3 regions of the Streptomyces sp. NPDC041205 genome follow, and region 2 is predicted to be linked to each of the others. Evidence: riboswitches for the same ligand, from Rfam matches in the RefSeq annotation. Region 2 holds a riboswitch; each other region holds the start of a gene.
The links. Region 2 has a riboswitch for cobalamin ahead of ACZ6BG_RS02440 (ABC transporter substrate-binding protein). Riboswitches for the same ligand answer to the same signal wherever they lie in the genome.
Positions count from the first base shown of each region.

Region 1: it holds a riboswitch for cobalamin, as region 2 does, so the genes downstream of both, ACZ6BG_RS00360 (cobalamin biosynthesis protein) here and ACZ6BG_RS02440 (ABC transporter substrate-binding protein) in region 2, are expected to answer to the same signal.
Region 3: it holds a riboswitch for cobalamin, as region 2 does, so the genes downstream of both, ACZ6BG_RS06340 (ABC transporter substrate-binding protein) here and ACZ6BG_RS02440 (ABC transporter substrate-binding protein) in region 2, are expected to answer to the same signal.

Region 1 is NZ_JBVIZH010000001.1:68,609-71,995, forward strand. Features, by position in the region: gene ACZ6BG_RS00345 (helix-turn-helix domain-containing protein) at 1-125, shown strand, start outside; gene ACZ6BG_RS00350 (hypothetical protein) at 168-746, shown strand; gene ACZ6BG_RS00355 (DUF397 domain-containing protein) at 1,004-1,444, opposite strand; cobalamin riboswitch at 1,427-1,577, shown strand; gene ACZ6BG_RS00360 (cobalamin biosynthesis protein) at 1,701-2,651, shown strand; gene ACZ6BG_RS00365 (cobyric acid synthase) at 2,648-3,387, shown strand, end outside.
Region 2 is NZ_JBVIZH010000001.1:537,638-541,024, forward strand. Features, by position in the region: gene ACZ6BG_RS02435 (FecCD family ABC transporter permease) at 1-770, opposite strand, end outside; gene ACZ6BG_RS02440 (ABC transporter substrate-binding protein) at 899-1,942, opposite strand; cobalamin riboswitch at 2,001-2,186, opposite strand; gene ACZ6BG_RS02445 (VOC family protein) at 2,184-2,672, opposite strand; gene ACZ6BG_RS02450 (helix-turn-helix transcriptional regulator) at 2,669-3,387, opposite strand, start outside.
Region 3 is NZ_JBVIZH010000001.1:1,460,409-1,463,795, reverse strand. Features, by position in the region: gene ACZ6BG_RS06350 (amino acid permease) at 1-1,039, shown strand, start outside; gene ACZ6BG_RS06345 (M67 family metallopeptidase) at 1,123-1,545, shown strand; cobalamin riboswitch at 1,564-1,683, shown strand; gene ACZ6BG_RS06340 (ABC transporter substrate-binding protein) at 1,728-2,711, shown strand; gene ACZ6BG_RS06335 (FecCD family ABC transporter permease) at 2,825-3,387, shown strand, end outside.

The DNA.
Region 1 (3,387 bases), 470 kb from region 2:
CGCGGGACGACTACGAACTGGTCGCCAACTTCCAGGACTGCTTCGAACAACTGCGGCACATCGCCTACAGCGACAGCCGCTCGATCGACCTGATCAACGAGGTCAAGGAAGGCTTCGCAGGCTGATTCCGGAGCCGTCCGCTCCGGGACGAGGGGAGGGCTGGCACGATGCTGGTCGTCACGTTGGCACGGTGGCTGTTGCGCTGCCTGACGGCCTCAGACACCACGAACCCGGCCGCCCCCACTCCCCCGGGCGGCGTCACGGGCGCCGACGGGGGCCCGGCCGCTGATCCCCTGGACGGCGGCGAGCCCGTCCCCACGGAACCCACCAGCCCCTCCCACATCCACGACCTCTTCAGAGAAGGGATGAAGGATCCGGCGTTCGCCCGCGAGCTGAACCACCTCCTCGACAGCGAGCACCAGCGGAGTCTGCACACGCAGGAGCAGCAGACGCTGGGCTTCCTGGCGAAGGCGGGCTGTGTGTCGGTGTGTCTCGTCGTGGTCGTCGTGGCGCTCGTGCCTGCGGGGATCGTCGCCCGGGGCGTCGTCGCGCACTACGACGTCAACCCCTGGCACTTCGTCGCCGCGCTAGCGGGCGGCTGCGGGCTGCTGACCGCCGCGGTGGGCTGGCTCGTACGGACCCTGCGCCGCGGTCGCCGTCAGGAATCGGCCGCTACGACCGGCGCCGGCCCTCCGGCTGACGGAGCGTCCGCGGACGGTCCCGCTCCACGTGCCGGCGCGGGATGAGCGGCGTGAGCCCCCACACGGCCCCGGCCCCCGCCGCCACGACCGCGGCCGTGGCCAGCCAGACCGCGAGCCGGACCTGGAGCCCCTCCACGAGGAGGGAGGCGAGAGCACCCGTGACGACCGCGACAACACCGCTGAGCACGCAGTACAACACGAAGATGAGGCGCCGGGCGGGCCCTGCGACATGCCTGCTCAGCGGCAGCTGCCTGCTCTCAACCCCCATGGTCTCCAGCCTTTCGTGCGCACGCTGGGACAGCTCACTCCACCCCGACTCTCCCCGAGGCCACCCCCCTGACAAACGCGCGCCACGCCGACGGCGTCACGTTCATGTGCCCTTCACCGCGGTGATTCGAGTCACGGACCCACACCGCTCCCTCCGGATGAGCCACTTCCACACATTCACCGGTCGCCGTGCTGTAGCTGCTGGTGAACCACCGCCCTGCCGGTAAGTACCCGTCGGCCACGCTGCCCCCTTGCCCACTGCCGCCACGAGAGCCGGACGGCGCCGGGGCCCGGCGGCATTCGACCGCGCCCTGCCGGGTTCGCGTTCCGCGTCGCTCTCCTGCTGTCATGTTCAAGCTTACGGAGAGTGGTTGTGCCCGCCTAGCCCTAAACCGGCCCCCCGAGACGGTCCATGTGGACCTCCGCACACTCTCCCGTCGCAGGTCAACAGCGAGTTGACGGGCGTCGCGGGCCATGGTGGACTGCCGGAGCCATTTACGGCGGCAGCAGAGGAAGCCGGTGCGAATCCGGCGCGGTCCCGCCACTGTCATCGGGGATCCCACGCGATCCCCGGGAGCCAGGAACTCTCGCCGCCGGTCTCGTCGAACCAGGGCGCGGAAACCCTGAGTGAGGACATATCGCCATGCGCGGCCGCCCGTTGCCGTCCCCTGCTCCGCCCGGGGCCCCGTCACGGCCGAGAGCCCTCCGCCGCGTGTCGGCGGGCTGACCCCCATGCGTGCCGATCGCGACTTCGCGTACGGCGCCGCCGCCGGACTCCTCGGTGACCTGCTGCTCGGCGATCCTCGCCGGGGGCATCCGGTCGCCGCGTTCGGGCGTGCGGCGGGGGCCGTCGAGCGGGTGCTGTGGCGTGACCACCGCGGGTGGGGCGCGCTGCACACCCTGGTGTGCGCCGGGGGCGCCGTCGGCGCCGGTGCGCTCGTCTCCTTCGCCGTACGCCGCTCGCGTGCCGCTTCCGTCGGGCTGACCGCCGCCGCGACCTGGGCCGTCGTCGGCGGGACCACCCTCGGGCGGGAGGCGCGCGCCATCGGGGGCGCGCTCGCCGCTGGGGACGTGGACGTCGCCCGGGAGCGGCTGCCCCATCTGTGCGGGCGCGATCCCGCTGCGCTGGACGCCGACGGGATCGCCCGGGCCGTCGTGGAGTCCGTCGCCGAGAACACGTCCGACGCCGTCGTGGGGGCGTTGGTGTGGGGGGCCGTGGGGGGTGTGCCGGGGCTCGTCGGGTTCCGGGCCGTCAACACGCTCGACGCGATGGTCGGGCACAGGTCCCCGCGCCACCTCCGGTACGGGTGGGCCTCCGCTCGGCTCGACGATGTCGCCGGGTGGCCCGGGGCTCGGCTCACCGCCGCGCTCGCCGTGGTCGCCGGAGGGTCCCCCCGTGGGGCGGTGCGGGCCTGGCGTGCCGATGCCTCGAAGCATCCGAGCCCCAACGCCGGGGTCGTCGAGGCCTCCTTCGCGGGGGCGTTGGGGGTGCGGCTCGGGGGGTCCCTCTCGTACGGGGGGCGGGTCGAGCACCGGCCCGTCCTCAACGGGGAGGGGCGTGCCGTCGTCGTGGAGGACATCGAGCGGGCCGTGAAGTTGTCCCGGCGGGTCGGGTGGCTCGCCCTGGGGAGCGCGATCGCTGTGGACCTGGTCCGGCCGAAGCGGTGGAGGCGGTTCGCATGAGTGGTGGGCTGCTGGTCGCCGGGACCACGTCCGATGCCGGGAAGAGTGTGGTCACCGCTGGGATCTGTCGGTGGCTCGCCCGCAAGGGCGTCTCCGTCGCGCCGTTCAAGGCGCAGAACATGTCGTTGAACTCGTTCGTCACGCGCGAAGGGGCCGAGATCGGGCGGGCGCAGGCCATGCAGGCGCAGGCCGCGCGGGTGGAGCCCAGTGCGCTGATGAATCCCGTGCTGCTGAAGCCGGGGAGCGACCGGTCGAGTCAGGTCGTGCTCATGGGCAAGCCGGTGGGCGAGATGAGTGCCCGGGGCTATCACGGGGGACGGCAGGAGGCGCTGCTCGACACCGTCGTGGGATGCCTGGAGGAGCTTCGGGGCACGTATGACGCCGTGATCTGCGAAGGGGCGGGGAGTCCCGCCGAGATCAACCTCCGGCGCACCGACATCGTGAACATGGGGATCGCCCGGGCTGCCCGCTTCCCGGTCGTGGTGGTCGGGGACATCGACCGCGGGGGCGTCTTCGCCTCCTTCTTCGGGACCGTGGCGCTGCTGAGTCCGGCCGATCAGGAGCTGGTCGCGGGCTTCCTCGTCAACAAGTTCCGCGGGGACGTGTCGCTGCTCGAACCGGGGCTCGACATGCTGCACGACCTCACCGGGCGGCGCACCTTCGGCGTGCTGCCGTTCCGGCACGGGCTCGGCATCGACGAGGAGGACGGGCTGCGGGTCTCGCTGCGCGGGGCGGT
Region 2 (3,387 bases):
AGGGCCGCCGTCAGGAGCGCCGTGGTGCAGAGCAGCAGCACGCGCACCCGGCCCACGTGCACGCCGAGAGTGGCCGCCGCGTCCTGGCCGAAGGCGAACGCGTCCAGCGCCCGGGCGTGCAGCAGGCACACGGTGAGCGCGACGACGAGCACCGCGCCGCACGTCCAGACGTCCGTCCAGGCCGCGCCGCTCAGCGAGCCGAGCAGCCAGAACAGCACACCGCGGGTGGTCTCGGCGTCGGCCGCGGTGAGGACGACGAAGGAGGTGAGCGCGGAGAAGAGCTGCATCGCGGCCACGCCGGACAGGACCACCCGGTCCGTGGTGTCGCCGAGGGTGTGGCTGAGCAGCAGGACCAGGGCGAACGACAGGACGGCGCCGATGAACGCGCCCGCCGACACCGTGAGCGCTCCCCCGCCGACGCCGAGGACCACGACGGCGACGGCGCCCGTGGACGCGCCGGAGGAGACGCCGAGCACGAACGGGTCGGCGAGCGGGTTGCGCAGCAGCGACTGGAGCACCGCCCCGCACACGGCGAGGCCCGCGCCGCACACCGCCGCGAGGACCGTGCGCGGCATCCGCAGGTTCCACACGATGCCGTCGCGGATCGGCGTCAGCTCCGCCTCGCCCCAGCCGAGGTGGGCCGCCACGGCCGACCACACGTCGGGCACGGAGATGTCGGCGGGGCCGATGGTGATGGCCACGGCGATGGAGAGGAACAGGACCGCGAGTCCGGCCAGGGAGAGGAGTGCGCCGCGCAGCGCGGCACGCAGGCGCCCGGCCGGGGATGCCTGTCGTACGTCACCGGGCGCGGTCTCGTACGACGACGCGTCACCGGGCGCGGCCTCGGAGGACGCGTCACCGGCCACGGCGCCACGCGAACCGCTGTCCGCGGCGCCCCTCACTTCGTGAGGCCGAACTCGCGCAGCGCCGCCGCGACTTGTTCGATGCCGTCGACGGTGCGGATGCTCGGGTTCAGGGCCTGACCGCTGAGCAGGACGTAGCGCTTCTTCTTCACCGCCGTGAGGTTCTTCGTGGCCGGGTTGGACTCCAGGAACTTGATCTTCTGGCGGGCGCTCTCGGCGGACTGGGACCTGCGGGTGAGGTCGCCGATGACGAGGACGTCGGGGTCGCGGTCGGCGATGGTCTCCCAGTTGATCTGGGGCCACTCCTCGCGGGTGTCGGCGAAGGCGTTCTTCACGCCGAGTTCGCGGGTGATGACGCCGGGGGCGCCGCAGCAGCCCGCGATGTAGGGGGACTCGGAGTTGGCGAACCAGTACATGAGGGTGGTGTCGGAGGCGTCGATGGACTTCTTTGCGCGCGCGGCCCGGGACTTGAGGTCCGCGATCAGCTTCTCGCCGCGCTTCTCCACGTCGAAGACCCGCGCGAGGTCGCGGATCTCGCCGTACACGGTGTTCATGGTGAGGGTCTTGGTGCGGGTGCCGTCGTCGTCACCGGCGTTGTCCTTGCCCGCGCAGTCGGTCGGCGAGACATAGACGGGTACGCCGAGTTCGGTGAACTTGGCGCGGTCGGCGACGCCGCCCTTGCCGACGGTGTAGAGGAACGACGCGCTGACGAAGTCCGGCTCCTTGTCGAGCACCTTCTCCAGCGCCGGGTAGCGGTCGGCGAGCCGCGGGACCTTGGCGTTCTCCTTCTCCAGGCCCTTCAGGACGGGGTCCGTCCAGGTGCCGGTGCCCACCATGCGGTCGGCCAGGCCGAGGGAGAGGAGGATCTCGGTGGAGCCCTGGTCGAGGGAGACGGCCCGCTTCGGCGGGGCCTGCACCTTCGTCCGCTCGCCGCACGCGGTGAGGGTGACGGGGTAGCCCGCCCGCGCCTTCTCCGACGTCTTCGCGGGCGAGCCGCCGCACGCGGTCAGCAGGACGAGGCCCGCGCTCAGCAAGGCGGCGAGGGGTGTACGGCGAACGCGTCGCGTGGTCGAAGGCACACGTCTTCCCGAGTCTCAGGGCTCATGCGCGGAGCCTGGTCTGCGAACTCCGCCGCCCGTGCGGACGGCGGTGCCAGCAGGTCTTCGGACTCGGGTTCGTCCGGGCGGGGCCGCCTTCCCGGGGTCCGTGGACTCCCAGTGGCCGCTGGCCCCGCCCGTCCCCCTCACCGCTGCGCGTCAGTTCCGGACTTCCACCGGATTCCCCGACCCAGGTGCGGGTACGACTGGCGTCCGCAAGCTATCACTCCGGCGCGGCATCACTCCTGGTCGGGGCGGGCTCACCGCGGTAGGTGCCGAAGGACCACTTGTTGCCCTCGGGGTCGGCGACCGCGAACTCGCGGCTGCCGTACGGCTGGTCCTCGATCTCGCGGATCACCTTCACACCGGCGGTGGTGAGGCGGAGGTAGAGGTCGTCGACGTGGTCGGTGACGACGTACGCGCCGAACGTGCCCGGCCGCAGGCACCATTCGGCGGCCTTCGGGTCGTAGCTGCCGAGCATGACGCCGCCGCCCTCGGGCCAGTCGAGCTGGGCGTGGGCGACGCGGTCGCCGTCCTCGTGGACGGCGGTGCGCAGGAAGCCGACGGTGCCGACGAGGAAGTCGATGAGGGCGGGGGCGTCGTCGGCCTGGAAGGTGGCCCAGACGTCGGGCGCGCGCCGGTTCGCAGGGGCCTGATCGGCCTGACCGGTCTGCGCGCTTTGCGTGCTCTGCGGGGTTTCGTTGCTGTTCATGCGTCCCAGTCTTCGCCGCCCGCGTGCCCTCCGGCTTGGATATTCCGGCACTCCTCGGCCATCCAGGCGCTGGGGCTCACGCCCGTGTACTGCCGGAAGTCCCGTACGAGGTGGGAGTGGTCGTAGTACCCGCAGTCGGCGGCGATCCGGGCGAGGTCGGGGCGCGCGTCCGCGGCGACCGCGCGGACGACGGCCGCCTTCGCGTGCTGGAAGCGGATGAGGCGGGCGGCCTGTTTGGGGGTGACGCCGGTCTCGGCGCGGAACAGCGCGGACAGCCGGCGTTCGCTGAGGGCGACGTGCGCGGACAGGCCGCGCAGGGTGCCCGCGCCGCGGTGCCGGGCGAGCCAGGCCCAGGCCTCGCCGACCTCGGGCCGCACCGCCCCGGCGCGCTCGGCGTCGGCCGCGCGGCGCGCCAAGTAGGCGTTGAGGAAGGCGAACCGGTCGCCCCAGGCTTCCTGCTCGCAGAGGCGTTCGCGTACGTCGGCGGCCAGGCGGCCGAGCACGTCGGTGCCGTCGGTGACGAGCTGCCCGGCCAGCTCGGCGGCGGGCAGGCCGAGGAGCGCGCGGGCCGCGAGCGGGTGCACGGCGAGCTGGATCCCGGCCTCGTGCTCGGGCTGGACGACGTACGCGGGCCTCTGGTGCAAGCCGCCGACGACGATGTCCGTGCGGACGGCGTCGGGGCCGGTCGCCTCGCCGGGGGTGCGGCCGGTGGTGA
Region 3 (3,387 bases), 920 kb from region 2:
CCTGTACGGCGCCAACCTGATCTCCGTGAAGCTCTTCGGCGAGCTGGAGTTCTGGTTCTCGATGGTCAAGGTCACCGCGATCATCGGCATGATCCTGATCTGTGCCGGCATCCTCACCATCGGCTTCTCCGACGCCGGTGACACCGCGTCCGTCTCGCACCTGTGGGACAACGGCGGCTTCTTCCCCAACGGCATCGGCAACACGCTGATGACGCTGCAGATCGTGATGTTCGCCTTCCTCGCCGTCGAGCTGGTCGGCGTCACCGCGGGCGAGTCCAAGGACCCGAAGAAGACCCTGCCCAAGGCGATCAACACCGTGCCGTGGCGCATCGCCGTCTTCTACGTCGGCGCCCTGATCATGATCCTCTCGGTCGTGCCGTGGACGTCCTTCCAGCCGGGCGTCTCCCCGTTCGTCGCCGCCTTCGAGAAGATGGGCCTCGGCGTCGGCGCCGCGATCGTGAACTTCGTGGTCCTGACCGCCGCGCTCTCCTCCTGCAACTCGGGCATGTACTCCACCGGCCGCATGCTGCGCGACCTCGCGCTCAACGGCCAGGGCCCGAAGTTCTTCACCAAGCTCACCAAGAACGGCCTGCCGCTGGTCGGCACCACCGCGTCCGCCGCGCTGATGCTGGTCGGCGTGTGGATCAACTACCAGTGGCCGGGCGAGGCGTTCAACTACGTCGTCTCCTTCGCGACCATCTCCGGCATGTGGGCCTGGATCATGATCCTGGTCTCCCAGATCAACTACCGCCGCAAGGCCGACCGCGGCCTCGTCCCGCAGTCCACCTTCCGCGCGCCGGGCGCCCCGTACACGAGCTGGTTCGCGCTCGCCTTCATCGGCATGGTCATCGTGATGATGGGCATCGACAAGGACGCGCGGATCTCGCTGTACTGCGCGCCGATCTGGGCCGCGATCCTGTGCGTGTCCTACCTGGTCCTGAAGAGCCGCAACCCGGAGGCCGCGGCCTTCAAGAAGCGCGTGCACACCGGCCAGGCCGTCGAGAACGCCGCGGACGCCGCACCGGTCACCAAGGACTGACCCCGGACGGCTCCTGTCCAGCATGCGGGCGGCCTCGTACCACACTTCGGTACGGGGCCGCCCCGCTGCTTATCCTGGCCGACATGCTGACCATCACCCAGGCCCTCCACGACCAGATCGTCGCGCACGCGCGCAAGGACCACCCCGACGAGGCGTGCGGCGTCGTCGCGGGCCCGGCGGGCAGCGACCGCCCCGAGCGCTTCGTCCCGATGCTGAACGCGGCCCGCTCGCCCACGTTCTACGAGTTCGACTCGACGGACCTGCTCAAGCTGTACCGCGACCTGGACGACCGCGACGAGGAGCCCGTCGTCATCTACCACTCGCACACGGCGACCGAGGCCTACCCCTCCCGCACCGACATCAGTTACGCCAACGAGCCGGGCGCCCACTACGTCCTCGTCTCCACCGCCGACACCGACGACGCGGGCCCCTTCCAGTTCCGCTCCTTCCGGATCGTGGAGGGGGAGGTCACCGAGGAGGACGTCAGGGTCGTCGAGGCATACTGAGGCCGAGCTTCACGATTCACGACCCTCGAGGCGGCAGGACCCAGGAAGCCGGTGGAAATCCGGCGCGGTCCCGCCACTGTGACCGGCCGCGCCCCGCGCGCCCGGGAGTCAGGAACTGACCTGCCGCCTCCTCCACATGCACTCAGGGGACGCGGAAATCCCCTGGAGGAGGCCCGCACCCCATGCGTACCCGCGTACGTGCCCTCGCCCTGCCCGCCGCGGCGGCGATCCTGCTGCCGCTCACCGCGTGCTCGTCGTCCTCGTCGTCCGACGACGACTCCGGGAAACCCGACGCCAGGGCCGCCGGATTCCCGTACACCGTCACCAACTGCGGGACGAGGACGACGTACGACGCACCCCCGAAGCGCGCGGTCACCATGAACCAGCACGTGACGGAGATCCTCCTCGAACTGGGCCTCAAGGACCGCATCGCCGGGACCGCCTACCTCGACGACAAGGTGCTCCCCGAGTACGAGAAGGCGTACAAGTCGCGCCCGGTGCTCGCCAAGGAGTACCCCTCCTACGAGAAGCTCCTCGCCGCCAACCCCGACTTCGTGTACGGCGGTTACGCGAGCGCCTTCGCGGCGGGCGACGGCCGCTCCCGCGACGCCCTCGCCAAGTCCGGCATCAAGACCCGCCTCAACATCGAGGCCTGCGCCAAGAAGCCCGTCACGATGGACGACGTGTACCGCGAGGTGCGCGAGGCGGGCGCGACGTTCGGGGTCCGGGACCGGGCGGAGAAGTGGGTGCGCGACGCCAGGGCGGAACTGGCCGCCACGGCGAAGAAGTCGGCGAAGGGCGGCAAGGCCCCCGCCGTCTTCGTCTACGACAGCGGCGACAAGACGGCCTTCACCGCGGGCGGCCGCGGCATGGGCAACGACATCATCGAACGCGCGGGCGCCCGCAACGTCATGTCCGACCTCGACAAGTCCTTCGGCGACGCCTCCTGGGAGACGGTGGTCGACCGCCGCCCCGACGTCATCCTCATCTACGACTACGGCGCCTCCACGGTCGCCCAGAAGAAGAAGCGCCTCCTGGACGACCCGGCCCTCAAGGACGTCCCGGCCATCAAGAACAAGCGGTTCGCGGTGCTGCCGCTGTCGGACGTGGTGCTGGGGGTGCGGGCGCCGGGGGCGGTGCGGAAGCTGGCGGAGCAGTTGCGGTGAGCCGAGTGTGGCGCGGGGGCACATTTCAGCCCGTCCGGCGTTTGAGGACGAGCCGCGAAGAGGCGACAGCGGGGGTCCGGGGGCGGCAGCCCCCGGTTTCGGGAAGGGGCGGGATCGGGGAGCCCCCGGCAGGCCCCCACACCCGCACCCTCCCGTACACCCTCGTCGTCACGGCTCTGGTCCTCGGCCTCGCGGCAGCGAGCGTCGCCGCACTGGCGCTCGGCTCCGTACGGATCCCCACGGCCGACGTCGTCCAGATCCTGACGGGCAACGCGGACCCGTCCCCGTACCGCACGATCGTCCTCGACGTCCGCCTCCCACGAGTCATCCTCGGCGCGGCCGTCGGCGCGGGCCTGGCGGTGGTCGGCACCACCCTCCAGGCCCTGGTCCGCAACCCCCTGGCGGACCCGTTCCTCCTGGGGGTCTCCTCGGGCGCCTCCGCGGCAGCGGTCTCGGTGATCGTGCTCGGCCTCGGCGCGGGCATGGCGACAACGGTGACCATCCCGGCGGCGTCCTTCGCGGGCGCGTTCCTCGCCCTGCTCGTGGTGTACGCCCTCGCCCGCGAGCCCGGCGGCGGCTTCACGACGACCCGCCTGATCCTCGCGGGCGTGGCCGTCTCGTACGTCCTGTCGGCCCTGACCAGCCTGATCCTGGTCGTCTCGGCCCGCGCGGACCA